DNA from 4 places in the Streptomyces sp. NPDC025273 genome. Region 2 is predicted to be linked to each of the others. Evidence: riboswitches for the same ligand, from Rfam matches in the RefSeq annotation. Region 2 holds a riboswitch; each other region holds the start of a gene.
What was found. Region 2 has a riboswitch for cobalamin ahead of AB0F38_RS07665 (ABC transporter substrate-binding protein). Riboswitches for the same ligand answer to the same signal wherever they lie in the genome.

Region 1 (7,341 bases), on a different contig from region 2:
TCAGGCCGCCGCAGGGCTTCGCCGCCCAGACCAGTGCGGCCACGGTCATCCTGGCCTCCTCGCACCTCGGTTTCTCCCTCTCCACCACCCAGTCCTGCTCCGGTGCCGTGATGGGCGCCGGCCTGGGACGCAAGGGCGGCGTGGTCCGCTGGTCCACCGCCACCCGCATGTTCGTCGCCTGGGGCCTGACCCTGCCGGCCGCCGGTCTGGTCGGCGCGGGCGCCGAGTTCCTCACCCAGCAGGGCCCCTGGGGCGTCGGCGTGGTCGCCGTGCTCCTCGTCACGGGCTCCGCCGCCATCTGGATGCTGTCGCGCCGCAAGCCGGTCGACCACACCAACGTCAACGCGACGGACGCCGAGCCCGCGGGTGTCGTCACCACCGCCATCGCGGCCGTCAGTCCGCCGCCCGTCGGCTCCGGCGTCCCGGACCTCAAGACCACCATTCCGGCCCCGGCCCCGACGGCCGGGACCCCGGCCGACCCGGCCCGACCGGCCACGGTGTAAGGACAGATCCGCATGAACATCGACTGGGCAGCTCTCGCTTCCGTCTTCGGCGTCAGCCTCGTGGTCACCGTCGCACTGGTCGGCCTCTTCACCCTCGGCATCATCGGTCTCGCCAAGCAGGCGCCGACGGCGCAGGGCGGCGGCTCCTCCGTACTGGCGCGCTCCGGCGCGTACGCCTGCTTCGCCCTGTGCGCGGCAGCGGTGACGTACGGGATCTATCTGATCGTCGTCTGACCACCGCACGTGGTCGCACTGGGCCGGACACACACCTGTGTGTCCGGCCCGATGTGCGTCTGCGCACACTGCAGCCTCGCAGGTCAACGGCAGGTTGACGGGCGTTCGCGAGGCGTGGTGGACTGCCGGAGCCGTTTACGGCGACAGGAGAGGAAGCCGGTGCGAATCCGGCGCGGTCCCGCCACTGTCACCGGGGAACAGCCCCTCATGGAGGTCTCGGTCCGCCACCGCGGACCCGAACGCCGGGGTGCTGCGGATCCGGGAGCCAGGAGACTCTCGTCGCCGGTCACGTCGAACCAGGGCGCGGACCCTGAGTGAGGACATCTGCCATGCCTGGCTGCCGAGCGTCTGTCCCTGTGCCACCCGTGGCGAAGGTCCTTCGAGGCGCGACGGCCGGCTGAGCCGTGCGAGCCGACCGCATCTTCGCGTACGGCGCCGCCGCCGGTCTGATCGGTGATCTGCTCCTCGGGGATCCCCGGCGCGGACACCCCGTCGCCGCCTTCGGGCGGGTCGCGGCAGGCGTCGAGAGCCTGCTGTGGCGCGATCACCGCGGCCGGGGCGCCCTGCACGCGCTGGTCTGCGCCGGAGGCGCCGCGGGCGCCGCCGCCCTGGCCGCCCGCGCCGTACGGGACCGTCCCGCCGCGGCCGTGGCCCTGACCGCCGCCGCCACGTGGTCCGTCGTCGGCGGTACGTCGCTGGGCCGCGAGGCCCGTGCCATCGGCGGCGCTCTCGCCGCCGGTGACATCGAGACGGCCCGGCAGCGGCTGCCGCACCTGTGCGGCCGGGACCCGCACTCCCTGGACGGGCAGCAGATCGCCCGTGCGGTGGTCGAGTCCGTCGCCGAGAACACCTCCGACGCCGTCGTGGGGGCTCTGGTGTGGGGTGCCCTGGGGGGCGTACCCGGCCTGGTCGGGTTCCGGGCCGTCAACACCCTGGACGCCATGGTCGGCCACAGGTCGCCGCGCCACCGGCGCTACGGCTGGGCCTCGGCCCGGCTCGACGACCTCGCCGGCTGGCCCGGCGCGCGCCTCACGGCCGCGCTCGCGGTGGCCGCCGGGGGGAGCCCACGCGCGGCCGCACGAGCCTGGCGCGCCGACGCGGGAAAGCATCCGAGCCCCAACGCGGGTCCGGTCGAGGCCTCGTTCGCGGGGGCACTCGGCGTACGGCTCGGCGGGACCCTGGCGTACGGCGGGCGGATCGAGCACCGGCCCGTGCTCAACGGGGGCACCGGCCGGGACGTGCGGGTCACGGACATCGAACGCGCGGTGCGGCTGTCGCGCCGCGTGAGTGTGCTGGCCCTCGGCGTGTGTGTGGCCGGGCGGCTGGCCGCGGGACGGAGGGGTCGGGCATGAGCGGGGAACCGGGCGGCGGGCTGTTGGTCGCGGGGACCACCTCGGACGCGGGCAAGAGCGTCGTCACGGCGGGGATCTGCCGGTGGCTGGTGCGCCGGGGGGTGAAGGTCGCGCCGTTCAAGGCGCAGAACATGTCGCTGAACTCGTTCGTCACCCGTGAGGGTGCCGAGATCGGCCGCGCCCAGGCGATGCAGGCGCAGGCCGCCCGGGTGGAGCCGACCGCGCTGATGAATCCGGTGCTGCTCAAGCCCGGGGGCGACCGTTCCAGTCAGGTGGTCCTGATGGGGAAGCCGGTCGGCGAGATGAGTGCGCGCGGATATCACGGGGGGCGGCAGGAGGCGCTGTTCGGGACGGTCGTGGACTGTCTGGAGCAGCTCCGGGGCACGTATGACGCCGTGATCTGCGAGGGGGCGGGCAGTCCGGCCGAGATCAATCTGCGGCGTACGGACATCGTGAACATGGGTGTCGCGCGGGCCGCGCGCTTCCCGGTGCTGGTCGTCGGGGACATCGACCGGGGCGGTGTGTTCGCTTCGTTCTTCGGCACGACGGCTCTGCTGGCCGCCGAGGACCAGGCGCTGGTCGCGGGGTACCTCGTGAACAAGTTCCGGGGTGACGTGTCGCTGCTGGAGCCCGGCCTGGACATGTTGTACGAGCTCACGGGGCGCCGGACGTACGGGGTGCTGCCGTTCGCCCATGGTCTGGGCATCGACGAGGAGGACGGGCTGCGGGTGTCGATGCGCGGCGCCGTCCGGGAGTCGGTCGTCGCCCCTGCGCACGGGGAGGACGTCCTGCGGGTCGCGGTGTGTGCCGTGCCGCTGATGTCGAACTTCACCGATGTGGACGCGCTGGCGGCCGAGCCGGGTGTGGTGGTGCGGTTCGTGGACCGCGCCGAGGAGCTGGCGGACGCGGACCTGGTGGTCGTGCCCGGTACCCGCGGCACGGTGAAGGCGCTGGGATGGCTGCGGGAGCGGGGGCTGGCCGACGCGCTGCTGCGGCGGGCCGCCGAGGGGCGCCCGGTGCTGGGCATCTGCGGCGGGTTCCAGGTGCTGGGTGAGTCGATCGAGGACGAGGTGGAGTCGCGGGCGGGTCTGGTCGACGGGCTCGGGCTGCTGCCGGTGCGGGTCCGCTTCGGCCGGGAGAAGGTGCTGGCCCGGCCGGCGGGTTCCGCGCTCGGGGAGCAGGTGGAGGGGTACGAGATCCATCACGGGGTCGCCGAGGTGCGCGGCGGTGAGCCGTTCCTGGACGGGTGCCGGGTGGGCGCGGTGTGGGGGACGCACTGGCACGGGTCGCTGGAGAGCGACGCGTTCCGGCGGCGGTTCCTCGAAGAGGTGGCGCGGGCGGCGGGGCGGCGGTTCGTGGCGGCCCCGGACACGAGTTTCTCCGCGCTGCGGGAGGAGCAGCTGGACCGGCTGGGGGATCTGATCGAGGAGCACGCGGACACGGACGCGTTGTGGCGGCTGATCGAGACGGGGGCGCCGACGGGGTTGCCGTTCGTACCGCCGGGGGCGCCTGCGGCGGGACCGGTGGTGGGGGCGTCCCCCGACCGGGGCTCCGCCCCGGACGGGCTTGATTTCGTGCCCCGGGCCCCGGACGGACCGGACGTCGCGGAGCGGACGCCCGATGTGGCAGGAGCAGTTGTGCACGTGACAGAGGAGGCACTGTGAGTACCCCGTATCCCTTCACCGCCATCGTCGGGCAGGACGATCTACGGCTGGGGCTGTTGCTCAACGCCGTCAGTCCGGCCGTCGGCGGGGTGCTCGTGCGGGGTGAGAAGGGCACCGCGAAGTCCACCGCCGTGCGGGCCCTCGCCGCGCTGATGCCGGAGGTCGCGGTGGTCTCCGGGTGCCGGTTCTCCTGTGATCCGGTGGGGCCCGATCCGGCGTGCCCCGACGGCCCGCACGAGACCGGGACCGGCGTGTCGCGGCCGGCGCGGACGGTGGAGCTGCCCGTCGGGGCGTCCGAGGACCGGCTGGTGGGCGCGCTCGACATCGAGCGGGCCCTCTCGGAGGGTGTGAAGGCCTTCGAGCCGGGGCTCCTGGCCGACGCCCACCGCGGGATCCTGTACGTGGACGAGGTCAACCTGCTCCATGACCACCTGGTGGACCTACTGCTGGACGCGGCGGCCATGGGTGCCTCGTACGTCGAGCGCGAAGGCGTCTCCGTACGGCATGCGGCGCGGTTCCTGCTGGTCGGAACGATGAACCCCGAAGAGGGCGAGCTGCGACCGCAGTTGCTGGACCGCTTCGGGCTGACCGTCGAGGTGGCGGCCTCCCGTGACACCGATCAGCGGGTCGAGGTCGTGCGGCGGCGGCTCGCGTACGACGACGATCCGGCCGGGTTCGCCGGCCGGTGGGCGCAGGAGGAGGCCGCGTTGCGGGAGCGGATCGCCGCCGCGCGCGTCCTGCTGCCCCGGGTGGTGCTCGGGGACGGCGTGTTGCGGCAGATCGCGGCGACGTGCGCGGCGTTCGAGGTCGACGGGATGCGTGCCGACATCGTCATGGCCCGCACCGCGACCGCGCTGGCCGCGTGGGCGGGGCGTGAGGAGGTCACCGCCGAGGACGTGCGGCAGGCGGCCCTGCTCGCGCTCCCCCACCGGCGCCGCCGCAATCCGTTCGACGCGCCGGGGCTCGACGAGGACAAGCTGGACGACACGCTCAGGGACGCGGCGGGCGACGAGGGCGAAGGCGGCGACGAGCCCGATCCCGACGGGCCCGGCGGTGGTGACGGTGGCGGGGTGCCTCCGCAGGACTCCGGTCCGGGCGCCCCGGACCGGGGCCCTGACGCCGGTCCCGAGCAGGGTGGCGACGAGCCGGGGCGGCCCTCGCACGCCGGGGGCGGGGAGCAGCGGCCCGTACGTGCCTCGGAGCCGTTCCGCACGAAGATGCTCAGCGTGCCCGGTCTCGGCGAGGGTGCGGCCGGGCGGCGGTCCCGGGCCCGTACCGAGCACGGGCGGACCACCGGAGCGCGGCGGCCGGAGGGGGCGCTGACGAAGCTGCACCTGGCCGCGACCGTGCAGGCGGCGGCGCCGCATCAGCGGGCGCGCGGGAGGTCGGGGCGGGGGCTCGTCGTACGGCGTGACGATCTGCGCCAGGCGACGCGGGAGGGGCGCGAGGGGAACCTCGTGCTCTTCGTGGTGGACGCCTCGGGGTCGATGGCGGCCCGGCAGCGGATGAGCGCCGTGAAGGGCGCGGTGATGTCGCTGCTGCTGGACGCGTACCAGCGGCGGGACAAGGTGGGTCTGGTGACGTTCCGCGGCAAGGACGCGGAGCTCGTGCTGCCGCCGACGTCGTCGGTGGACGCGGCGGCGGCGCGGCTGGAGTCGCTGCCGACAGGGGGGCGTACGCCGCTGGCGGCCGGGCTGCTGAGGGCGCACGACGTGCTGCGCGTGGAGCGGCTGCGTGATCCGTCGCGGCGTCCGCTGCTCGTCGTGGTGACGGACGGCCGGGCGACGGGTGGCCCCGAACCGGTGGCGCTCGCCGCGCGGGCGGGGCGGCTGCATGCCGCCGAGGGCACGGCCTGCGTCGTCGTGGACTGCGAGTCGGGGATCGTGCGCCTCGGACTCGCCGCACAGCTCGCCCGGGACCTGGGGGGCACCGCGGTCACGCTCGACGAGCTGCGGGCCGACTCGATCGCCGGGCTGGTCAAGGATGTTCAAGCAGCCGGGAGGGCCGCGTAATGCCACAGGGACAGCCTGTATCGGTACCGGACGACGGACTGACGACACGTCAGCGGCGTAATCGTCCCCTTCTCTTCGTGCACACCGGCATCGGCAAGGGCAAGTCGACGGCCGCCTTCGGCCTCGCGCTGCGGGCCTGGAACCAGGGCTGGCCGATCGGGGTGTTCCAGTTCGTCAAGTCGGCGAAGTGGAAGGTCGGCGAGGAGAACGCGCTGAAGGTGCTCGGGGCGAGCGGCGAGGGCGGGACCGTCGCCTGGCACAAGATGGGCGAGGGATGGTCCTGGGTCCAGAAGGGCCTCCACGGCGACAACTCCGACAACGAGGAGAAGGCCCGCGAGGGCTGGGAGCAGGTCAAGCGCGACCTGGCGGCGGAGACCTACAAGCTGTACGTGCTCGACGAGTTCGCCTACCCGATGCACTGGGGATGGATCGACACCGACGAGGTCATCGAGGTGATGCGCGACCGTCCGGGCACGCAGCACGTGGTGATCACCGGGCGGAACGCTCCCGCGAAGCTGATCGAGGCCGCCGACCTGGTGACCGACATGTCGAAGGTCAAGCACCCGATGGACGCGGGCCAGAAGGGCCAGAGAGGCATCGAGTGGTGAGTGTTCCCCGTCTGGTCATCGCCGCACCGGCCTCCAACACCGGCAAGACCACGGTCGCCACGGGTCTGATGGCCGCCTTCGCCGGGCGAGGTCTCGTCGTGTCCCCGCATAAGGTGGGGCCCGACTACATCGATCCCGGCTACCACGCGCTGGCCACCGGCCGCCCTGGGCGCAATCTGGACGCGTACATGTGCGGTCCGGAGTTGATCGCCCCGCTGTTCGCGCACGGGGCGGCCGGTGCCGGTCTGGCGGTCGTCGAGGGCGTGATGGGGCTGTACGACGGCGCCTCGGGACAGGGTGAGCTGGCCTCGACCGCTCAGGTGTCGAAGCTGCTCCGGGCCCCTGTCGTGCTGGTCGTCGACGCGTCGTCGCAGTCCCGTTCGGTCGCGGCGCTCGTGCACGGTTTCGCCTCCTGGGATCCGGAGGTGCGGATCGGCGGGGTGATCCTCAACAAGGTGGCGTCCGACCGGCACGAGGCGCTGCTGCGGGAGGCCCTCGACGAGACGGGCCTGCCGGTGCTGGGGGCGCTGCGGCGGGCTCCGCAGGTGGTGACGCCCTCGCGTCACCTGGGTCTGGTGCCGGTGGCCGAGCGGCAGGCCGATGCCGTCGACGCCGTACGGGCGATGGGCGAGCGGGTGGCGGCCGGCTGCGATCTGGACGCGCTGCTGGCGCTGGCCCGTACGGCGCCCGCGCTGCCCGACGCGGCGTGGGAGCCGGAGCCGCAGGACGTGGAGGGGGCGCGGCCGGTGGTCGCGGTGGCGGGCGGCGCCGCGTTCACGTTCGCGTACGCGGAGCACTCCGAGCTGCTGACGGCGGCCGGCGCGGATGTGGTGGTCTTCGACCCGCTGCGCGACGAGAAGCTGCCCGCGGGCACGGCGGGGCTGGTCATCGGCGGCGGCTTCCCGGAGGTGTACGCGCCGGAGCTGTCGGCGAACGAGCCGCTGCGCAGGGCGGTCACCGAGCTGGCG
Region 2 (7,341 bases):
TCCATGGAGACCACCGCGACGTACGACCGCGCACGCGACGGCTTCGTGCTGCACACCCCGAACGCGGGTGCGCAGAAATTCATGCCCAACACCAGCCCGGCGGGCGGGCCGAAGTCCGGACTGGTCGCCGCACGTCTGCTGGCCGACGGTGAGGACCACGGGATCCGTCTCTTCCTCGTGCGGCTCACCGACGACGTACGGGCTCTTCCCGGCGTACGCGTACGGCGCCTTCCCGCCAGGATGGGCAGTCCCGTGGACCACTGCCTGACCTCGTTCGAGCAACTGTTCGTGGGGCGGGACGCGTTGCTGGGAGCGGAGGAGGGAGGCGGCGGGGAGGGGGACTTCCACAGTACGCGGGCCTGCCGCCGGCGCCGCTTCCTGACCTCCATCGGCCGGGTCGTCCCCGGCCGGATCTCCATGAGCGCCTGCGCGGCCGGCTCCGCCCGGGCCACACTCGCGGTCGCCGTCCGCTACGGCGGGCACCGGATGATCTCCGGTGCCAGGGGCACCCGCGCGGTCCCCGTCAACGCCCACCGGACCCATCACGGGCCGCTCGCCTCGGCCATGGCGACGGTGTTCGCCATGAGCCTGCTGCACCGCCGTGCGCTGGACCGGTGGGAGGTCTGCACCGAGGAGGACCGGGCGGAGGCGGAGCGGCTCGTCGCGGTGGCGAAGGCATGGATCACCTGGCGGGCACGCGCCGTCATCGTCCAGTGCCGTGAACGCTGCGGCGCACAGGCCCTGCTGGAGAACAACGGCATGACCGAACTGGTCACCGGCGTGGAAGGGGCCATCACCGCGGAGGGCGACAACGTCGCGCTGTACAGCAGGGCTGCCGCTGATCTGCTCCTCGCGGCCGGCCCCGGCGGTGGGGACACCCCGCTCGACCGCACCCCCGGTCAACTGGCCGATCCACACTTCCTCGGCAGGCTCCTCGCGGCCGTCGAGGACATCTGGTTCAGCCGGGCCAGGGAGCGGGTGCTGTCGGCATCCCACGACGACAGGCTCGCCCGGTGGAACGCGGGTTCCGGGCCCGCGCTGCGCGGAGTCGAGGCCCACGCCTACCGGCAGGCAGCCGAGGCCTTCGCACAGGCCCGGGCCGCGCTGCCCGGAGGGGCGGCCCGGGAGCGGCTGGCGGAGCTGGAGCGGCTGTTCGCCCTCGAATGGGTGGCCCGCAACAGCGGCGACCTGCTGGCCGCCGGTCTCCTGAGCGCCGATCAGGTCGACGAGCTGCCGGGAGCCACCGAGGAACTCATCACGGCCGTCGCCGCGCACGCCCGCGAACTGGCCGACTCCTTCGCGCTGCCCGCCGAGCTGCTCGCCGACTGGCCGATCGCGGGACCCGGCTACGCCGACGCGTACGACGACCCCGAGGGGCCCTGGCACGCCGGGGCGGCGGGCCCGGCATGAGCGCCGCACAGGCAGCTCGCCGGCGGGCCGGCACCGCAGCCCCGGGCCGCCGGGGGGTGCGCGAGACGATGGAGATCCTCGGCCTGCGGGCCGTGCTGCTGGCGTACTGGGGCACGTCCTCCCTGCTCGCCCGCGGCCGTGCGAAACCCCGTGCCGTCTGCGGCGAATCGGTTCGCCGCACGCCCTGACGGCATGACGGGCGGCCGGTGTGCGGGGAGGCGCGAGGGGTGTGCGGCAGCGTACGTGCGCGCACGCCTCCCGGAGCACCGGCGCCCCCCTGCGCACCGGCCACCGCTACGCAGGCGGCCGTGCCGCCGCGTGATAGCTTGCAGACGCCAGTCGCACTCCACGTGGAGTCAGGGAATCCGGTGAGAATCCGGAGCTGACGCGCAGCGGTGAGGGGGACGGGCGGGGCCACGGCCACTGGGACACCCTCGGGTGCTCCGGGAAGGCGTCCCGTCCGGACGAACCCGAGTCCGAAGACCTGCTGGCACCCCGTTCCCGTACCGGGAGCGGTACTCCGTACCGGGCTTCGCGCAAGAGCCCAGAGACGCAGAGGGAACTCGTGCCGTCCATACCCAGTGCCGTACACCGAACCGCCATGCTCACCGCGGGACTTGTCCTGCTGAGCGCCTGCGGCGGCAGCGGAAGCCCCTCCGGCGGGGCCGCGAAGGACGGCGGCGCCGGATACCCGGTGACGCTGGAGAACTGCGGACGCACGGTGACGGTCGAGGCCGCGCCGCGCCGCGCGGTGTCCCTGAACCAGGGATCGACGGAGATCCTGTTCGCCCTGGGCCTCGCCGACCGGCTCGTGGGTACCGCGACCTGGACCGACCCGGTGATGAAGGGCCTGGAGAAGGCCGACGCCGCGGTACCCCGCATCGCGGAGAACCGGCCCTCGTCGGAGAAGGTCCTCGACAAGGAACCCGACTTCGTCAGCGCCTCGTTCGAATCGACGCTCGGCAAGGGCGGGGTCGCGCCCCGCGAGCAGTTCGAGAAGCTCGGTGTGCCGACCTATCTCTCGCCCACCGACTGCACGGCCAAGGACAACACCGGCAGCGGCGACGGCTCCCGCACGAAATCCCTGACCATGGACAGTGTGTACGCCGAAGTCCACGACCTGGCGCAGGTGTTCGGCGTACAGGAGCGGGGCGACGCGCTCGTCGCCGATCTCCGGAAGCGGATCGGTACGGCGACCGCGGACATCGACGCCTCCGACACCACCCTGCTCTACTGGTTCGCGAACGCCGAGGCCCCCTACCTGGCCGGCTGCTGCGGAGCGCCCGGCATCATCACCGAGGAAGTCGGTGCGAAGAACGTCTTCGACGACACCCACGAGGAATGGCCTCAGATCAACTGGGAGACCGTCGCCGACCGCAACCCCGACGTCCTCGTCATCGGTGACCTGACCCGCAGGTCGCAGACCGCCGAGAGCGCCGGGAAGAAGATCGAGTTCCTGGAGACCAACCCCGCCACGAAGAACATGGACGCGGTCCGGCACAAGCGCTACGTCCTCCTCAGCGGCCAGGCGATGAACCCGACCATCCGCACCGTCGAGGGCGTGGAGCGCGTCGCCGCAGGGCTGCGCTCGTTCGGGCTCGCGGGGTGACGGTCACGCGCGGAGCGGCCGTCACCGAACCGGCCGTGGACGCAGGCCCGGTGAGGACGCCCGCGGCCGGTGCGCGCGTCCTGCGTGACGGCCTCCTGTGGAGCGGAGGCGTCGCCCTCCTGCTCCTGTCCGTCGCGGTCGCCGTCACGATCGGGCCCGCCCGCATCTCCGTCCCCGACGTCTGGTCCGCGGTGGCCTCCCACCTCGGCCTGGGCGACACCCGGCTCACCCCGATCCGGGACGGCATCATCTGGAACCTGCGTATGCCCCGCACCCTGCTCGCCGCGGTGTGCGGGGCGGGACTCGCGGTGTGCGGCACCGTGATGCAGTCCCTGCTGCGCAACCCGCTCGCCGACCCGTTCGTCCTCGGAGTGTCCTCCGGGGCGTCCACCGGGGCGGTCGTGGTCGTCGTCCTCGGGGTCGGCGGGGGAGCGGTGTCGATCTCCACCGGGGCCTTCGTCGGTGCGCTGTGCTCGTTCGCCCTCGTGCTGCTGCTCAGCCACACGCTCGGCGGATCGACCGACCGGGTCGTCCTGTCCGGCGTCGCGGCCATGCAGCTGTTCTCCGCGCTCACCTCCTTCGTCGTGATGACCGCCGCCGACGCCGAACAGACCAGGGGCGTGCTGTTCTGGCTGCTGGGCTCCCTGAGCGGGGTCGGCTGGACCGATGTGTGGATGTGCTCCGCGGTGCTCGCCGTGACGCTGCTGATCTGCCTCGGACACGCCCGTACGCTCGACGCGTTCGCGTTCGGCCAGGACGCGGCGGCGGCCCTCGGCATCCATGTCGCCCGCACCCGGATCGTGCTGCTCTGCACGACCGCGCTGCTGACCGCGGCGCTCGTCAGCTCGGCCGGCGCCATCGGTTTCGTCGGCCTCGTCCTGCCGCACGCCGCCCGTGCGCTGACCGGCTCGGGACACCGGCGGCTGCTCCCGGTCACCATGCTGGCCGGGGCGGTGTTCCTGGTCTGGGTCGACACCCTGGCCCGGACCGTTCTCGACCCGCAGGAGGTGCCGGTCGGCGTGTTCACCGCCCTGATCGGGGTGCCCGCCTTCGTCCTGGTCCTGTACCGCACGCGGAGGAGCACATGACGGACACCGGTCTGCGGGCCGAGCGGGTGACCCGGGAGGCGGGCGGGCGGATCGTCCTCGACGGCGTGAGCATCGCGCCGCCGCCCGGTGCCACGGTCGGGCTCCTCGGTCCGAACGGCTCGGGCAAGTCCACCCTGCTGCGGGTGATGGCCGGGGTCCTCACCCCGGGCGCGGGCGTCGTCACCCTCGACGGCCGCACACTCGCGGACACCGGCCGCCGCACGGTCGCCCGGCGCGTGGCCGTGGTCGACCAGCACGCCGTCACCCAGGTCGAACTGAGCGTGCTGGACGTCATACGTCTCGGCCGCATCCCCCACCGGCGGGCCTGGTCCGCACCCGGTCCCGAGGACGAGGCCGCCGTGCGCGAGGCGCTGGAGCGCACCGGACTGGCCGACCGGGCCGGGCAGTCCTGGCACACCCTGTCCGGGGGCGAGCGCCAGCGCGTCCAGATCGCCCGCGCCCTCGCCCAGCGGCCGCGCGAACTCCTGCTGGACGAGCCGACGAACCATCTGGACATCCAGCACCAGCTGGAGCTGCTGTCCCTGGTCGCCGCGCTGCCCGTCACCGCGGTGATCGCGCTGCACGACCTCAACATGGCGGCCATGTTCTGCGACCGGGTCACGGTCATGCGGGAAGGCCGCGCGGTGGCCGCCGGAACGCCCTCGGAGGTGATCACCGAGGAACTCATCGCGGAGGTCTACCGGGTACGGGCCGTGGTGACGCCGGACGGGCCGGACGGACGGCCCTCGGTGCGCTTCCTCCCGGGCGCGGCCGTCCGTGTCCCCGGCGTCGGATGAGTCCCGGGCACGTGGGCGAACGCGAAAGGGCGGGCCCGTAAGCCGTCCGGGTCCGCCCCTCGCTACTGCCGCGAGGCATGTCGCCGCTGGGTGAGGGGGTCAGCGGCGGCGACCCTGGCCGTACTCGCCGCCCATGTCCTTGCCGCTGCCCATGTCCTTGCCGTCCGCGTAGTCGATCTTCTCCTTACGGAGCTCGGCGGAGACTTCCTTCTGCTCGGTGACCCTGTTGGTTTCGAGACGGACCCGTTCCACCGGGACAGCCTCCTTGCGGACGGTGGCGCGCTCGGCGTGCAGGGTGACCTCGACATCCTGTTCACCGATGTTCGTCGTACCGGTCGACTTCTCGTCCGGCCGCAGAGGTTCGCGCACCACGCGCACCTCCTCGTGGGACACGGGCACGGTCCGGGTGACGTGCTCGGTCACGACGTACTTGTGCAGGTGCGCCCTACCGCTCTCGTACTCCTCCGTACCGACGAGGAGCTGCTCCTCGGAGCGGACCATCTCCTCGCGGCCTGCGGCGCCCGCCGCGGACCGCTCCGCCCCTGCCCCGGCGAGCGGACGCGACGTGGAGGACGTCTCCGTGTCGCGGTGCCTGCCCATGCCGGCGCCCTTGGTGGCCGCGGCGCCCGGCGTACCGGCCGTCGTCGCCTTGCCCGTCCCGGAGGTGCGGGCCGTGCCCGCCGCGGCTCCGGCTCCCGCTCCTGCCCCGGCGGCGCCCATGGCTGCCGTCCCGGTCCCGGACGTGGTGCGTGCGTCGCCGCCCGCGCCCGTGGTGCCCGGGGTCTTCCTGGTCAGGCCGTAGTGCCGGTAGAGCTCTTCCTCCTCGGCTACCGACAGGTGCGCGTCGGCGTCCACCCGTGGGGCTTCCTTGACGCGGTCCTTCGTGTGCGAGACGTGCAGGTCGGAGCCCACACGACGGGCTCCGGCAAGGGGTACGAAACTCTCCTTCATGCCGAACATGCCGGTCTTGACCGTGATCCAGTCGGGCTTGCCGGTGTCGTCGTCGACGTACACCCGCCCTACACTGCCGACCTTCTCGCCGTCGCTGTCGTAGACGGTCAGACCGTCGAGTTCTCCGGAATCCGTGAAACCGTCAGCGGCTCCCATGGCCGATTCCTCCTCGCCCGGGCGCGTCCTGTGGGTGTGTCCATCAGGGGAGGCGCGTCCGGCTTCCATCGCGCCTCACCCGGTTGGACGCTGCAACCTCCCGGCCCGGGCGGTGGACGGACCAGGGCGCCCGGGGTGAGCGGTGGCCCAGCACAACGCCCGTATCGGCCCTCGCGACGCATTACGCCATTCGGGTGAGGTCACCCTCATGGGTGTGCCGGGACGCCGACCCGCCACGCACGTATGATCGACGCGCCGTCGCCGGCCGTCGGCCGGCCTGCCAACGGGGGTGCACCATCGGTTCCGCACGCATCCGCCTGCCCGGACAGCGCGGCGAGCTGCTGGCCCGGCAGGAGGACGGCAGAGGCCTCCACCACCTGGTGTGGCGGCTGGGCCCCGGCTGGCGGGTGTGCAGCAGCGCCGTCCTCGGCGGCGGGATCGGGCAGCGCGCCTGGATCCTCAACGCGCAGGTCCAGGGCGGTTACGCCCGGCTCGACCCCGACCGCCACCTCGCCGGGATCGCCGCAGCCGAGGGTCTCTCCGGCCCCGGCGCCGGCCTGATGACGGCCGCGGACGTCACCGAGCGGACCGTCTCCGACGACGGCGGCGTGACCGCCACCGTCACCAGCGGTCTCGGAGTACGCGGATGGGCGGCCGTGCCCTCCCCGGGCACCGACGGACCTCTGCCCCCGGGCACCGTCAACATCGTCGTCACCCTTCCCGTGGCCCTCTCCGACGCGGCCCTGGTCAACGCGGTCGCCACCGCCACCGAGGCGAAGGTCCAGGCACTCGTGGAGGCCGGACTCGACTGCTCCGGCACCCCCACGGACGCGGTCTGCATCGCCGCACCCGACCCGGGAACGGAGACGGGTGAGCCGTTCGCCGGCCCGCGCTCCGTCTGGGGAGCGCGACTCGCCAGGGCCGTGCACCGCGCCGCTCTCGACAGTGCGCTGCGGCAGTCTTGAGGCCCGTCCCGCCACCTGGCGTCGGGGCGCACCGACGAAGGGAAACGACGCATGACCACCGTCACCCCCGGCCGGCCGGCCGTCGCGGTTCTCGGTACCGGGATCATGGGATCCGGGATGGCCCGCAGCCTGCTCAGGGCCGGACTCCCCGTCCGTGCCTGGAACCGCACGAGGTCCAAGGCCGCGCCCCTGGCCACCCACGGCGCCGTCGTGGCGGACACGGCCGAGGAAGCGGTGCGCGGCGCCGACCTCGTCCTCACCGCGTTGAACGACGGCCCCTCCGTGGCCGAGACCCTCACCGCGGCCGCCCCGGGACTCCACCCCGGCCAGGTCTGGCTGCAGAGCTCCACCGTCGGGCTCGACGC
Region 3 (7,341 bases), on a different contig from region 2:
TAGAAGTCCGGGTAGCGCATGGGGCGCAGGGTCAGTTCGAAGCCCGGGTCGAGCAGGTTCTTGTTCTCGGGGGAGCTCATTACTGGCAGGCCTCGCAGGACTCGGGGTTTTCGAGCGAGCAGGCGACGGCGTCCGCGTCGGGCGCCGCTGCCTGCTGTACGGGAAGGGGGGCTGCGGCCGTGGCCGTCCCGGACGCCGCACGGGCGATCCGGGTCGCCGGACGCGAGCGCAGGTAGTACGTCGTCTTCAGTCCCTGCTTCCAGGCGTACGCGTACATCGAGGAGAGCTTCCCGATCGTCGGCGTCTCCAGGAACAGGTTCAGGGACTGGCTCTGGTCGAGGAACGGCGTACGGGCCGCCGCCATGTCGATCAGACCGCGCTGGGGGATCTCCCACGCCGTGCGGTACAGCGCCCGCACGTCCTCGGGGATCCAGGCGAAGCCCTGCACGGAGCCGCTCGCCTCACGCAGCGCCTCACGGGTCCGCGCGTCCCACACGCCGAGCCTCTTCAGCTCGTCCACCAGGTAGGCGTTGACCTGGAGGAACTCACCGCTGAGCGTCTCGCGCTTGAAGAGGTTGGAGACCTGCGGCTCGATGCATTCGTACACCCCGGCGATCGACGCGATCGTCGCCGTCGGCGCGATGGCGAGCAGCAGGGAGTTGCGCATCCCGGTCTTCGCGACCCGGGCGCGCAGCGCGTCCCAGCGCTCCGGCCAGCTGACCTCGGTGTCGTAGTGGTCGGGGTGCAGCACACCGCGGGCGGCGCGCGTCTCGGACCAGGCGGGCAGCGGGCCCGAGCGCTCGGCGAGGTCGCAGGAGGCCTCGTACGCGGCGAGCATGATCCGCTCGGAGATCTTCGTGGACAGTGCGCGGGCCTCCGGCGAGTCGAAGGGCAGCCGCAGCTGGAAGAAGACGTCCTGCAGGCCCATCGCGCCCAGGCCCACCGGACGCCAGCGGGCGTTGGAGCGGCCGGCCTGCTCGGTCGGGTAGAAGTTGATGTCCACCACGCGGTCGAGGAAGGTCACGGCGGTACGGACGGTGGCGTCCAGCCGCTCCCAGTCCATTTCCCCGCCGGTGACGAACGCGCCGAGGTTGACGGAACCCAGGTTGCAGACGGCCGTCTCGCCGTCGTCGGTGACCTCGAGGATCTCGGTGCAGAGATTCGACGAGTGCACGACCCGGCCCGGCTCCGCGGTCTGGTTCGCCGTGCGGTTGGAGGCGTCCTTGAACGTCATCCAGCCCTGCCCGGTCTGTGCGAGCGTCCGCATCATGCGGCCGTACAGGTCACGCGCGGGCATCGTTTTGCGGGCCAGGCCCGCGGCCTCCGCCTCGCGGTAGGCGGCGTCGAAGGCGTCACCCCACAGGTCGACCAGCCCGGGCACGTCGGCGGGCGAGAACAGCGACCACTCGGTGTCGGCGTCGACGCGGCGCATGAACTCGTCCGGGATCCAGTGCGCCAGGTTGAGGTTGTGCGTACGCCGCTGGTCCTCACCGGTGTTGTCGCGCAGCTCCAGGAACTCCTCGATGTCCGCGTGCCAGGTCTCCAGGTAGACGGCGGCGGCGCCCTTGCGCCGGCCGCCCTGGTTGACCGCGGCGACCGAGGCGTCGAGCGTCTTCAGGAACGGCACGATGCCGTTGGAGTGCCCGTTGGTGCCACGGATCAGCGAACCGCGCGCGCGGATGCGGGAGTACGAGAGGCCGATGCCGCCCGCGTGCTTGGAGAGGCGTGCCACCTGGTGGTAGCGGTCGTAGATCGAGTCGAGCTCGTCCAGCGGCGAGTCCAGCAGGTAGCAGGAGGACATCTGCGGGTGCCGGGTACCGGAGTTGAAGAGGGTGGGGGAGGAAGGGAGGTAGTCGAGCCGGCTCATCAGGCCGTACAACGCGGCCACTTCGTCCAGCGCGTGCCCGGAGGTGTCCTCGGCGAGCCCGGCGGCGACCCGCAGCATGAAGTGCTGCGGGGTCTCGATGACCTGGCGGGTGAGCGGGTGGCGCAGCAGATAGCGGCTGTACAGCGTCCGCAGGCCGAAGTAGCCGAAGCGGTCGTCGGCACGGTCGGCGAGCGCCTGCTCGACCAGCGCGTCGAGCGCCGCCGCGTGCAGCGTGACGAACTCGGCCGTGCGGTCGGCGATCAGGCCCTCGCGGTGACCGGTGGCGACCGAGGCGGAGAAGGAGACCGCGCCCTGGCCGGCCGCCTCGTCCCCGATCGAGCAGGTGAGGAGCCGGGCGGCGAGCCGGGAGTAGGCGGGGTCCTCGGAGATGAGTCCCGCGGCGGCCTCGGTGGCCAGCGTGCGCAGCTCCGCCTCGTCCGACCGGGCGCTGCGGCCGCGCAGCGCGGCGGCGGCGACCCGTCCGGGGTCGGTGTCGGGCAGATCGGCGGTGAGGTCGGTCAGGGTCCGCAGCAGTGCGGTCCCGGGCCCGTCGGGCGTGGACTCGGCTGAATCTACCGCTGAAACCGGATCGGCTGGCGCGATGGTCACGGGGGCTATCCCTCGCTCGGCTCGGGGCCGGCGGGAGCGGGGAAGCCGGGCAGGGCGGTGCCCGGGTGGGGGCAGCACGGCGCACGGCGTCCACCGGCCCTCCGCGAGGCCCGGACGTATGGCCTCCGGCTCGGTCGAGCCGGACGCGCTGTCGGCAGGTCTTCGGACTTCCGGGTGCGCAAAAGCGCACCGGTCATACCGTTGCGGGACAGTTCCGGATTCACACCGGATTCCCCTGCGGCGACAGCGAGCATGAGCATACATGTGGGGGCCGCCCTGCGAGACGGCCCCCACATGTTGTGTCGAACTGCGTCTGAGGTCCGGGCGAAACCGTCAGGAACGGGAAGGCGGTCGTGGCTTTTGGTCCCGCTCCGTGGCCCTGCGAGGCCTGGCGCCCCGGTGGATCCGGTACGGCGTGCCCGCCCCTGCCGTGCCCCTCGTGCTCCTCCACGACCGGGGGCGACCCCCCGTCACGGCCGCCCGGAACGCGACGGGCCGCCGCGCCCCGTGCGGGATGCGGCGGCCCGGACCGGAACCGTGTGCCGGGCGGGGTCAGTGGCCGCCCGGGGCGCCCACCGTGGCCGGCGGGAGCTTCTCCTGGACGCCGGGGTCGCCCACGTCCGCGGTGTAGTCGGACGGGGAGGTCTCGTCGACGCCCGCCGGGGCCTTCAGCGCGTTGAGGACGAAGGTGAGAACGACCACCACCACGACGTTCAGGACGAACGCGGTGAGACCGATGTAGCCGATCTCCCCGATGCCGGGGATCTCCTTCGAGGATCCGCCGAAGTGCTTCTGGGTGGGGCTCGCGACGCCGTACGCGGCCACCGTGCCGTACAGCATGCCGACCGCCCAGCCCGCGATCAGGGCCCAGCGGTGGAACCACCGGGTGAACAGGCCCCCGACCAGGGCCGGCATCGTCTGCAGGATCCAGATCCCGCCGAGCAGCTGGAAGTTGATCGCGACCGTCTTGTCCATGGTCAGGACGAAGGCGAGCGCTCCGACCTTGACCAGGAGGGAGACCATCTTGGAGACCTTGGTCTCCTGCGCGGGGGTGGCGCCGGGCCTGATGAAGTCCTTGTAGATGTTTCGGGTGAAGAGGTTCGCCGCCGCGATCGACATGATCGCGGCGGGCACCAGGGCGCCGATTCCGATGGCGGCGAAGGCCACACCGGCGAACCAGTCGGGGAACATGTTCTCGAACAGCTGCGGAATGGCCAACTGGCCGTTGTCCACCTTCACCCCGGCGGCGATCGCCATGAACCCGAGGAGGGCCAGCAGGCCCAGCATCAGTGAGTACAGCGGCAGGATCGTGGTGTTGCGCCGGATCACCTCACGGCTGCGGCTGGAGAGCGTCGCCGTGATCGAGTGCGGGTACATGAAGAGCGCCAGCGCCGAGCCCAGTGCCAGCGTGGCGTATCCCCAATGGCCCATGTCGCCGGGTACGAGCGCTCCGCGGGGTTTGCCCGTCGCCTCGTTCGTCTGCGCGAACGCCTCGCCCGCCTTGGCGAAGATGTCGTCGAATCCGCCGAGCTTGATCGGGATGTAGATGATCGCCACCGCGATGACCAGATAGATCAGACCGTCCTTGACGAACGCGATCAGCGCGGGTGCGCGCAGCCCCGACGAATACGTGTACGCGGCGAGTACGGCGAACGCGATCAGCAGCGGCAGGTCCTTGACGAACCAGTGCGTGGTCTCGCCGCCGCCGACGCCCATGACGTCCAGCACGGCCTGGATGCCGACGAGCTGGAGCGCGATGTACGGCATCGTGGCGAGGATGCCGGTGAGGGCCACCGCCAGCGAGAGCCCCTTCGAGCCGAAGCGGCCGCGGACGAAGTCCGAGGTGGTGACGTACCCGTGCTTGTGCGAGACGGACCAGAGCCGCGGCAGGAAGGTGAAGATCAGCGGGTAGACGAGAATCGTGTACGGGACGGCGAAGAAGCCGGCCGCGCCCGCCGCGTAGATCGCCGCGGGGACCGCGACGAAGGTGTACGCCGTGTACAGGTCGCCGCCGAGCAGGAACCAGGTGACCCAGGTGCCGAACGACCGTCCGCCCAGGCCCCATTCATCCAGGCTGGCCTCGTTCTCGGCCTTGCGCCAGCGCGCGGCCATGAACCCGATGACCGTGACGGCCAGGAAGAAGAAGATGAACACGGCGAGTGCGACGCCGTTCACGCCGTCCTTCATGCTGACGCACCCCCCTTGCGGGCGCGCTGGTCACGCTGCCACAGCTTGTAAGCGATCATGGTGAGTGCGGTCGAGACGATCACCCAGAGCATTTGGTACCAGTAGAAGAACGGGATGCCGACGAAAGTCGGTTCCACCTTTGCGTACGAGCTCACCCAGAGCATCGCGACGAACGGCGCGATCAGGCAGAGTGCGATGACCACCCTCGCCGGTGTCACTGTCGGTGGTTTCACTTCGGTATCTTCTGACATGTGGCGACTCCGTCCCCTCGCTGATCACCTGGTGTAATGCGCAGGAAATCTAGGCGAGAGTTCCGGCCACCGTCACCCCCCGTCCGCATTGCGGTCCTGCAACGGTCCTGTGTTCGCCCGAAATGACTGATCCCCCTGCAATTGCAAGGGGATGGGTCATACGTGAGGGTCAGTCGGCCGGCCGTTTCAGGCGGGCCACGAACTTGTACCGGTCGCCCCGGTACACCGAGCGCACCCATTCCACCGGCTCTCCGTGGCCGTCGATCGAGTGCCGGGACAGCATGAGCATCGGCAGGCCCACGTCCGTACCGAGCAGTCCTGCCTCGCGCGGGGTGGCCAGCGAGGTCTCGATGGTCTCCTCGGCCTCCGCGAGGCGGACGTCGTAGACCTCGGCGAGCGCGGTGTAGAGCGAGGTGTACTTCACGAGCGAACGGCGCAGCGCGGGAAAGCGCTTGGCCGACAGGTGCGTGGTCTCGATGGCCATGGGCTCACCGCTGGCGAGCCTGAGCCGCTCGATCCGCAGCACCCGCCCGCCGGCCGTGATGTCCAGCAGCCCGGCGAGCGTGTCGTCCGCCGTGACGTAACCGATGTCCAGCAGCTGAGATGCCGGCTCCAGCCCTTGGGCGCGCATGTCCTCGGTGTACGAGGTGAGCTGCAGGGCCTGCGAGACCTTCGGCTTGGCGACGAAGGTGCCCTTGCCCTGGATGCGCTCCAGCCGGCCCTCGACGACCAGCTCCTGGAGTGCCTGGCGCACGGTGGTGCGCGAGGTGTCGAACTCGGCGGCCAGGGTCCGCTCGGGCGGCACCGGGGTGCCGGGCGGCAAGGTGTCGGTCATGTCGAGGAGATGGCGCTTGAGCCGGTAGTACTTGGGGACGCGCGCCGTACGCGCACCCGCACCGGTCTCGCCCGTACTGCTGGCCCCGTCGGTACCCATGGCCCGCCTTCCCGACTGCTGTGCTGCTGCCGTCACCGGTTCCTCCGTCTGTCGCGGCTCACATGGTGGCACGGTCCGGTCACGGGTCGTCGTCCTCCCTCAGGTGTCGGTCCTGTAACGGACGCGAGTGCACTTCTTATACACCCTTGACACCCCTAAAGGTCTAGGCCAAGCTCCCGGTACTGGTCTAAACCATTAAAGACCAGGTCCCAGCCCCACAGGCAGTACTGGTCGTACGTTTCCGCGGTGGGCGGGGGGTTGCTGGTATCCCTGAGGAGGGTGTGGCATGAAGCGCAAGCTCATAGCGGCAGTAGGCGTCGCGGCGATGATGACCGGTATCGCGGCGTGTGGTGGGGACAGTGGCGACAACACCTCGAAGGACCCGAAGGACCGTACCGAGAGCCTGACGGTCTGGCTCATGGTCGACGCGCAGAGCACCTGGCCGGAGCTGGTCAAGGACGTCAACGCGCAGTTCAAGAAGAAGTATCCGAAGGTCAAGGTCGACGTCCAGTACCAGCAGTGGGCGGACAAGGCCAAGAAGCTCGACACCGCGCTCGGTGGTGACAAGTTCCCGGACGTCGTCGAGCTCGGCAACACCGAGACGATGCAGTACATCCTGAACGGCGCGCTCGCCGAGATCGACCCCGAGAAGTACGACAACTCGGATACCTGGATCAAGGGTCTGAAGGACACCTGTACGTTCGAGGGCAAGCAGTTCTGTGTGCCCTACTACGCGGGCGCCCGTGTCGCGATCTACAACAAGGACATGCTCAAGAAGGGCACCGGCAGTGATGCCCTCCCGCAGACCGAGGACGAGCTGCTCGCCGCACTCGACGAGGTCTCGGCCGCGTACGAGAAGAAGGACAAGCGCTTCTCGTCCCTCTACCTGCCGGGCCGTTACTGGTACGCGGCCATGTCCTACGTCGCCGGCTACGGCGGCTCCATCGCCGAGTACGACGAGGGCGCGAAGGAGTGGAAGGGCAACCTCTCCTCCGCCGAGTCGCAGAAGGGCATCGAGCACTTCGTCAACCTGGTCAAGAAGTACAACAAGGCCGACCTGACCAAGGACGAGCAGGATCACGCCAACGTCATGGCCAACGAGAAGGCGGCCCTGATCTACGGCAACGGCTGGGAGGCCGGTTCGGTCGTCGACGGCGCCAACAACGGCAACCCGAAGCTCGAGGGCAAGATCGGCACGGCCGGCATGCCCGGCCCGAACGGCAAGGCCCTCCCCTCCTTCATCGGCGGTTCGGACCTCGCGGTGACCGCGAAGTCCAAGGTCACCGACCTGGGCGAGGAGTGGGTCTCGCTCTTCACCAGCGAGAAGTCGCAGGAGGTGCTCACCGCCAAGAACATCCTCCCGAACAACGAGAAGCAGCTCGAGCCGCTGAAGTCGAAGCCTGAGACGGCCGCCGTCGCCAACGCGGTGCCGGACGCCTGGTTCACGCCGATCGCGCCGGGCTGGACCTCCATCGAGAAGGAGGAGGTCCTGG
Region 4 (7,341 bases), on a different contig from region 2:
TGCCCACCTGTGCCACGGTCAGCCACTGCTGCGGGGCCAGGATCTTCGCGGTCTGCGGGGCGAACGCGGGGGAGGAGACCACCACCTGCCGGGTCGGCCCGTCGGCGACGACCTCGCCGTCGGCGAGGATCACCACCCGGTGGGCCAGCTCCGCCGTCAGTTCCACGTCGTGCGTGGCCAGGACGATCGCGTGCCCCTTCGAGGCCAGCCTGCGCAGCACCCCGACGAGCCGGGCCTTCGCGGCGTAGTCGAGGCCTCGCGTCGGCTCGTCCAGGAGGAGCAGCGGGGGACGGGCGGTGAGCACCAGGGCGAGCGCGAGGGCGAGCCGCTGCCCCTCGGACAGGTCGCGGGGGTGGGTGTCGTCCGGCACACCGGGCAGCAGCTCGGACACCAGGGCCCGGCAGCTGCCGGGCGGAGCGCCCGCGTCGGAGTCGGCCGCCGCGCACTCGGCGGCGACCGTGTCCGCGTACAGCAGGTCGCGCGGCTCCTGCGGTACGAGTCCGACCCGGCGCGCCATGGTGCGCGGCGCCGTACGGGACGGGTGCAGACCGCCGACGAGGACCGAGCCCGTGGTCGGTTCGATCATCCCGACGAGCGTGCTCAGCAGGGTCGATTTGCCCGCGCCGTTACGGCCCATCAGGGCCACGGTCTCCCCGGGCGCGACGGACAGCGTCACCCGGCGCAGCGCCTCGACGCGCCCGCGCCGCACCCCGAGGCCCTCGACCCGGGTGACGGCGTCGTCGAGGGGCTCGGGCGCGGTGCGCGGACGGCGGCCGAGCAGCCGGCCGAACAGCCCGGGGGGCGCGGCGGCGGGAGCGGGGAGCGGTTTTGGGGCGGCTTCCGGGGACGGGGCCGTCGTCCCGGGCGCCGGGAGCGGCACGGAGGCCAGCCGCTCCCGGAGGTCCACCGCCCGCCGCCGCGCGTCGCGCACCGACAGCGGCAGCGGCTCCCAGCCGGCCAGCCGGCCCAGGGCCACGACCGGCGGGCGCACGGGCGAGACGGCCATGACGTCCGCGGGCGCGCCCGTCACCGGGGCGGCTCCCGGCGACGGGAGCAGAACGACCCGGTCGGCGTACTGCACCACGCGCTCCAGCCGGTGTTCGGCCATCAGCACGGTCGTGCCCAGGTCGTGCACCAGCCGCTGGAGCACCGCCAGGACGTCCTCGGCGGCGGCCGGGTCCAGGGCGGACGTCGGCTCGTCCAGGACCAGGACCTTCGGGTGCGGGGTGAGGACCGAGCCGATCGCGACCCGCTGCTGCTGGCCGCCGGACAGCGTGGCGATCGGCCGGTCGCGCAGCTCCGCCAGGCCCAGCAGGTCCAGCGTCTCCTCGACCCGCCGCCGCATCACGTCGGGGGCCAGGCCCAGCGACTCCATGCCGTACGCCAGCTCGTCCTCGACGGTGTCGGTGACGAAGTGCGCGAGCGGGTCCTGACCCACCGTGCCCACCAGATCGGCGAGCTCACGGGGCTTGTGGGTACGGGTGTCCCGGCCGTCCACCGTGACCCGGCCGGTCAGCACACCGCCGGTGAAGTGCGGTACGAGACCGGAGACGGCACCCAGCAAAGTCGACTTGCCGACCCCGGACGGGCCGACGAGCAGCACGAGCTCCCCCTCGGGGACCGTGAGATCGACCCCCGAGAGCGTGGGACGGTCCGTTCCCTCGTACCGCACCGAAACCTGCTCGAACCGGATCACGCCTGCTCCTCGGAGTCCTTGGGGGAGGCCGGCGGCGGGACGGGCGCCACGGCGGCGGGCAGCAGCCCGATCAGCACCGCGGCGGCGGGCCACAGCGGCAGTACGGGGGCGGTCAGCGGTACGACACCGGGGCGCAGCGCCGCCGGGCCGACGGCGGCCGCCCAGATCATCGCCCCGGCCACGGCCGCGCCGGAACCCGCGACCAGCCAGGCACGCGCGCCCCACCGGTCCGGCCGGTAGCGGGTGCGGACCGTACGGCGGCCGCCCAGCCGGAGCCCCGCCAGGGCGGCGACCAGCCCGGCCAGCAGCAGCGGCAGCCCGTACACGGCGCCCTCGGCGGCCAGCAGCCCGTACGTGCCCGCGCACACGCCCAGCAGCCCGCCGAGCGTCAGCGCGTTCGTGGTGCGGCGGACGGCGGCCGGGACCTGGGCCGTGCGCCCGTACCCCCGCGCGTCCATCGACGCCGCCACCGCCACCGAACGCTCCAGGGCGCCCTCCAGCACCGGCAGCCCGATCTGGAGCACCGCCCCGATCCCGCCGGTCGGGCGGCCGCGCAGCCGGCGGGCGGTCCGCAGCCGCACCACGTCCGCGACCAGATTCGGCGCGAACGTCATCGCGACGACCACGGCCACCCCCGCCTCGTACAGCGCTCCCGGCAGCGACTTCAGCAGCCGGGCCGGGCTGGCGAGCGAGTTCGCCGCACCGACGCAGATCAGCAGGGCCGCCAGCTTCGCCCCCTCGTACAGGGCGAAGACCACCTGCTCGGCGGTGACCCGGCCGCCGATCCTGACGCCCTGCGCCCAGTCGGGCAACGGCAGTTCGGGGAGCGTGAACAGGAGGTGCGTACCCGGGACCGGCGAGCCGAGGAGGACGGAGAAGACCAGCCGCGCACCGACCACGAACAGCCCCAGCTTGATGAACGCCCCGTACGAACGGGCCCACGGTGCGTCCGTGCGGCGGGCCGCCACCACATAGCCCGCCACGCCCACCAGCAGGCCGAGCAGCAGCGGATTGGTCGTACGGGAGGCGGCCGCGGCGAGGCCGAGCGCCCACAGCCACCAGGCCCCGGCCGGCAGCGCGTTGCTGCGGGTCGCCTCGGGTGCGCGCAGGGCACGGTGGAGCCGGGCCGCGCCGGTGGAGCGGGTCATCGGCGGCGACGGGCCTGCAGCACTGCGGCGACACCGAGCAGGAGCACCGCACCGATCCCGGTGAGCACACCGGCCGACGGACCGCCGCCGGCGGAGCCGCCGTCCGCGGCGTCCGAGGCGTCCGAGGCGGACGAGCCGCCGGAGCCGGACTCCGGGGCACCGGAGTCCCCGTCGACCTGCTCACCGCAGCCGGACCCGGGATAGCCCGAGATCGCGCAGAGCATCGCCGAACCGTCGTACCGCAGCGGCTTCGCCACCGAGGCGAGCGCCTCCGCGGTGCTCGCGTCCGGGGCCACCCGCGCACAGGCGGTGCGCGGCGTGGGCGGCGTCTCGCCGTCCGGGGCGTCCGCCGCCGTGCCCGCGTCGATGACCAGCGCGATCCGCTTGAGGCCGTCCTTCGCCGGGGTGCCCGCGCAGATCGCCCCGAAGTCCGGGGCCCGGCGCGGCTGCGCCGAGTCCTGGGAGTCCTCGCTCACCGCGAAGCGGAAGCCCTGCACCGCGCCATCGTCGGGTCGCACCAGGGAGGGGCCCTGTGTGGCGTACGTCCAGCTCTTCCCGCCGTCGCCCTCCCAGAACGACCAGTAGCGGTACCCGGCCGCCTGCGCGCTCCCCGCGCCCGCCACGGTCAGCAGAGCGCCGATGAGCAGGAGCAGCGCCGCGGTGCCCGACGGGCGCCTCACAGCTGCTGGTTCTTCCGGCGTCCGCTGAGCAGGAAGCCGATGCCCGCGCCGAAGGCGAGTCCGATGCCGATGAGCCACCAGACGCCGAGCCCGCCGTCGTCGCTGCTCGTGTCCTTCGGCTCCCGCGCGGTCGCGGTCGGCGAGGGCACGGCGGTGGCGGCGGGCGCGGGGCCCGTCGCGTTGAGCTGCCTGACGAGGTCGACGCCGCCGAAGTCGCGGGCGTCGGTCCCGGTCGCGTGCGCGGCGAGCACCAGCTGGGCGATGGCGGCGGGGCCGCCCTCCTCGGCCCAGTCCTGAGCGTTCTTCTCCAGGTACGCGACCGCTCCGGCCGCCTTGTCCTTGTGGCCGGACGCCGCCAGCGCGACCACGGCGTCGGCGGTGTTGCCGAAGTCGGGCTGCGGTTCGGTGTCCTCGGCGCCCGGCATCGGCGGCAGCTCCAGATGACCGGAGCCGGCCAGGGCGCCCGCGAGGTGGTAGGCGCCGTTCTGCGCGGACTGCTCCGGGGTCAGGTCCGTGCCCTCGGCGCAGGAGGGCGCCTTCACCGCGTTGGAGGTGCCGGCCGCCATGCCCTTGCCCATCGCGCCGAGCACCGCTGCCGCCGTGGCGTCCGCGTTGGCCGTGAGCGTGCCGTCCTTGTCCGGCTGGTAGGCGAACGCCCCGCCGTCCTTGCCCCCGCACGGCAGGGCGAACGACTGCAGCGCCGTGTACGGCGTGCCGCCGCCCTCCCTGGTGACCGCGGCCAGCGGTACGCCCGCCCGGGCCAGCGCGCCGATCACGACGGCGGTGGAGTTGGCGTCGCTCGGGCTGCCCGGGTTGTAGCCCCAGCCGCCGTCCTCGTTCTGTACGGACTTCAGCCAGGCGACGCCCTTGTCCACGACCTCGCGGTGCACGGCCAGCTCGACCATGGCCTGGACCGCCGCCGCGGTCGCGTTGGTGTCCGCCACCGTCGTGTCGTCGCAGGGCGCGGAGGCGTCACGGTACGAGGTGAATGACCCGTCGGCGCACTGCTGGCCGACGAGCCAGTCCACCGACTGCGTGGCGGGCGTGACGAGCTCGATCTTCTGGGCCAGGAAGGCCACCGACTGGCGCCACACACCGTCGTACGTCGGGTCCTTCGTGCCGTACAGACCGGGCGGCAGCTCCGCGGACGCGGAGGGGGACGGGCTCGGGGCGGCGACCGCCGCGGGGGCGGCCCCGGCACAGAGCACGGCGGTGATCGCGAGCGCTGCCGCGCGGCGGCGTACGGTCATGACGGGCTGGGCCTCTCCTGCGAGGACCGGGCTCGGGCGCACGGACGCGCCGGGCTCCGGCCCCGTATGCCTCGACGGTGCCGGCCACCGGGGTTCCGGTGGCACGAGCCGGTCACACTCACGCACGGGGCATTCCGGCTGACCGCCGCTGCGGGCGGATGACGGTTGCGGGTCAGCGCCGGATTCGCACCGGCTTCCCCCCGTACGGGCATGATGACGACCCGCTCACTGTACCGGGGCGCTCCGCGGCCTCCCCGGGCGCACGGCCACCGCAGCCGGCCGCGCTCCGGGAGAAGGGCTTCACAGCAGGTCAAGGCCCGTGCGAAACTCCGGCGGGGATCAGCAGGCGGGAGACCGCCGGAACGACCGGGGCGGGAAGCACCAGTGGGTACGAGAAGAACGGTGGCCGTGGCCGCCGCGGTGAGCGCGTTCATGACGGTGACCGCGGGCTGCGGCCTCGTGGGCGAGGACGGGACCGCGCCCGAACCGTCACCCGAGCCCACCGTGCCGTTCACCAGGGAGACAGTGGCCGGCGAGACGGCCGCCGCCGCCGGGACCGCGGGACTCCCCGCCGGTGACACCTCCACGGCCGCCCTGCCCGCGGGCGACTGGCACACGTGCGTCGCGCCCTGGACGGGCGACGTGCCGGCCGCGGGCGCGGCCGGGGCCTTCGAGGCGGCCGTGCGGCAGCTGCGCCAGCAGGAATGGGAGATCGTCTCCAGCCACGCCGAGCAGGACGTCACCTTCCGCACCCTCGCCAAGCGGGGCTGGAAGGTGTACGCCCGGCACTACGCGGCGGAGGGCTCCGGCACCGGGCAGATCGTGTCGCTCACCGCGGTCGAGGACGGCTGCGAACTGCCGAAGGAGATCAGGGCCGACTACGAGGACCCGGCCTGACAGCCGGAGTCGGCGATCACGAAGTGGCCCGCCGGTGACTCCTTGAGCGTATGGGTCACGAACACGTTGTACAGGCCCATGTTCTGCCCGGAGCCCTTCGCGTAGACGTATCCGCCCGAGGTGTGCGCCCGTCCCGCCGTCACGTGCGCGTAGTTCGTCGCCGTGAAGCACCGGACGGGTTCCGTACCGCCCGAGGTGGTCGCCGTCACGGAGGACGACACGGCCCCCACCGTGCCCGAGGAGTCGGCCGCCGCCACCGTCCAGCGGTACGGGACCCCGGCGCTCAGCCCGGTGTCCGTGACGGAGAGCGAGGCCGTCGAGGCCACCTGGACGCCGTCGCGGTACACCCGGTACGAGGCGGCTCCCCCGACCGCGTTCCACGCCAGCGACGCCGTGCTGTCCGTGACCCCGGTGACCGTCAGACCGGCCGGGGCCGGCAGCCCGTCGCCCGGCGTGTCCCGGTCCAGACCCCAGAACACGCCCGTGCGGTACGTCGAGCAGATGGTGTCCAGGAAGTACGCGGCCGTCGACCCGCACTGGCCGTCGCCCGATCCGGGGTCCACCGCCAGCCCGTGCCCCATGCCGGACACCATGAACGTCTCCACGGCCGACTGCCCGGACGCGTCCTCGTACACGCTCCGGGTCGTGCCGCCGGGCAGGCTCTCGGTACGGGACGGGGTCTGGCCGATGCCCCGGACATCGGTCCACTGGTCACGCAGCGCGGCTGCGTTGGCGGGGTACACCGTGTAGTCCGAGGTGCCGTGCCAGATCGCGACCCGGGGCCACGGCCCGGTCCAGCCCGGGTAGGAGGCGCGGACCTTGTCGCCCCACTGGGCGGGCGTCAGCTTCTGCGGCCCCGTCTGGCAGCCGGACGCCGCCGCCTGACTCGTGGCGCACTGCGCGGGCAGCCCGGAGGCCACGGACCCGCCCGCGAAGACGTCCGGATAGGCGGCCAGCAGATCGGCGGTCATACCGCCGCCCGCCGAGAGCCCGGTGACGTACACCCGGCGGCCGTCCGAGCCGTACGTCCGCTTCGCGTACTCGACCATCTGCACCACGGACGCGGCCTCTCCCCGGCCCCGGGTGCTCTCGGCCGGGTCGAACCAGCCGAAGCACGACAGCGGGTTGTTCGCCGCCGTCGTCTGCGGGAAGACCACGTCGAATCCCCACCGGTCGGCGTACTGCGGCCAGCCCGAGTGGGTGTAGTAGGCGGTGGCCGTCTGCGTGCAGCCGTGCAGGGCCACGACCAGCGGCGCACCCGCCGGCAGGTCGTCGGGCGTGTAGGCGTACATCTGCAGATTGCCGGGGTTCGAGCCGAAGCCCGTGACCTGCTGCAGGCCGGCGGCCACGGGGGCCGTGGGGGCGGCCGCGGCGGTGCCCGGGGTCGTGGCGAGCAGAGCGAGAACGGCGGCGCAGGCGACGCGGCGGAGCAGGCGTCGGATGGTCGGTGGGCGCACGGTGGGGCCTCCCTGGTCGGACGTGCGGATTGCTGCCGGAACCTATGGGCCGGGGCGCGCCCCGCCCATGTGGCAGGCGGACATCCGCCGTGTCCCGCAGTGTGCGGCGCTCCCCTTGCGCCGCCGCGGGGCCGCGGAGCACCGCCCGGACCGCGCGCCCGCCGCCCGCCCCGCACCATGTACGCCACCACCATGCCGTCGCCCCAGGGTGTG

Region 1: it holds a riboswitch for cobalamin, as region 2 does, so the genes downstream of both, AB0F38_RS26210 (cobalamin biosynthesis protein) here and AB0F38_RS07665 (ABC transporter substrate-binding protein) in region 2, are expected to answer to the same signal.
Region 3: it holds a riboswitch for cobalamin, as region 2 does, so the genes downstream of both, AB0F38_RS05605 (ribonucleoside-diphosphate reductase subunit alpha) here and AB0F38_RS07665 (ABC transporter substrate-binding protein) in region 2, are expected to answer to the same signal.
Region 4: it holds a riboswitch for cobalamin, as region 2 does, so the genes downstream of both, AB0F38_RS03135 (prenyltransferase/squalene oxidase repeat-containing protein) here and AB0F38_RS07665 (ABC transporter substrate-binding protein) in region 2, are expected to answer to the same signal.

Annotation. Positions count from the first base shown of each region.
Region 1 is NZ_JBEZYP010000019.1:54,515-61,855, forward strand. It holds gene AB0F38_RS26200 (inorganic phosphate transporter) at 1-503, shown strand, start outside; gene AB0F38_RS26205 (hypothetical protein) at 516-737, shown strand; cobalamin riboswitch at 886-1,013, shown strand; gene AB0F38_RS26210 (cobalamin biosynthesis protein) at 1,142-2,089, shown strand; gene AB0F38_RS26215 (cobyric acid synthase) at 2,086-3,753, shown strand; gene AB0F38_RS26220 (putative cobaltochelatase) at 3,750-5,765, shown strand; gene cobO (cob(I)yrinic acid a,c-diamide adenosyltransferase) at 5,765-6,373, shown strand; gene AB0F38_RS26230 (cobyrinate a,c-diamide synthase) at 6,367-7,341, shown strand, end outside.
Region 2 is NZ_JBEZYP010000003.1:104,837-112,177, reverse strand. It holds gene AB0F38_RS07675 (acyl-CoA dehydrogenase) at 1-1,410, shown strand, start outside; gene AB0F38_RS07670 (hypothetical protein) at 1,407-1,598, shown strand; cobalamin riboswitch at 1,730-1,917, shown strand; gene AB0F38_RS07665 (ABC transporter substrate-binding protein) at 2,012-3,019, shown strand; gene AB0F38_RS07660 (iron chelate uptake ABC transporter family permease subunit) at 3,070-4,107, shown strand; gene AB0F38_RS07655 (ABC transporter ATP-binding protein) at 4,104-4,904, shown strand; gene AB0F38_RS07650 (PRC and DUF2382 domain-containing protein) at 5,004-6,011, opposite strand; gene AB0F38_RS07645 (adenosylcobinamide amidohydrolase) at 6,206-6,976, shown strand; gene AB0F38_RS07640 (NAD(P)-dependent oxidoreductase) at 7,028-7,341, shown strand, end outside.
Region 3 is NZ_JBEZYP010000002.1:132,580-139,920, forward strand. It holds gene AB0F38_RS05600 (ribonucleotide-diphosphate reductase subunit beta) at 1-80, opposite strand, end outside; gene AB0F38_RS05605 (ribonucleoside-diphosphate reductase subunit alpha) at 80-2,476, opposite strand; cobalamin riboswitch at 2,612-2,743, opposite strand; gene mctP (monocarboxylate uptake permease MctP) at 3,029-4,663, opposite strand; gene AB0F38_RS05615 (DUF3311 domain-containing protein) at 4,660-4,914, opposite strand; gene AB0F38_RS05620 (GntR family transcriptional regulator) at 5,084-5,848, opposite strand; gene AB0F38_RS05625 (sugar ABC transporter substrate-binding protein) at 6,135-7,341, shown strand, end outside.
Region 4 is NZ_JBEZYP010000001.1:717,756-725,096, forward strand. It holds gene AB0F38_RS03120 (ATP-binding cassette domain-containing protein) at 1-1,696, opposite strand, end outside; gene AB0F38_RS03125 (energy-coupling factor transporter transmembrane protein EcfT) at 1,693-2,844, opposite strand; gene AB0F38_RS03130 (SCO2322 family protein) at 2,841-3,524, opposite strand; gene AB0F38_RS03135 (prenyltransferase/squalene oxidase repeat-containing protein) at 3,521-4,774, opposite strand; cobalamin riboswitch at 4,881-5,004, opposite strand; gene AB0F38_RS03140 (hypothetical protein) at 5,159-5,671, shown strand; gene AB0F38_RS03145 (PHB depolymerase family esterase) at 5,653-7,128, opposite strand.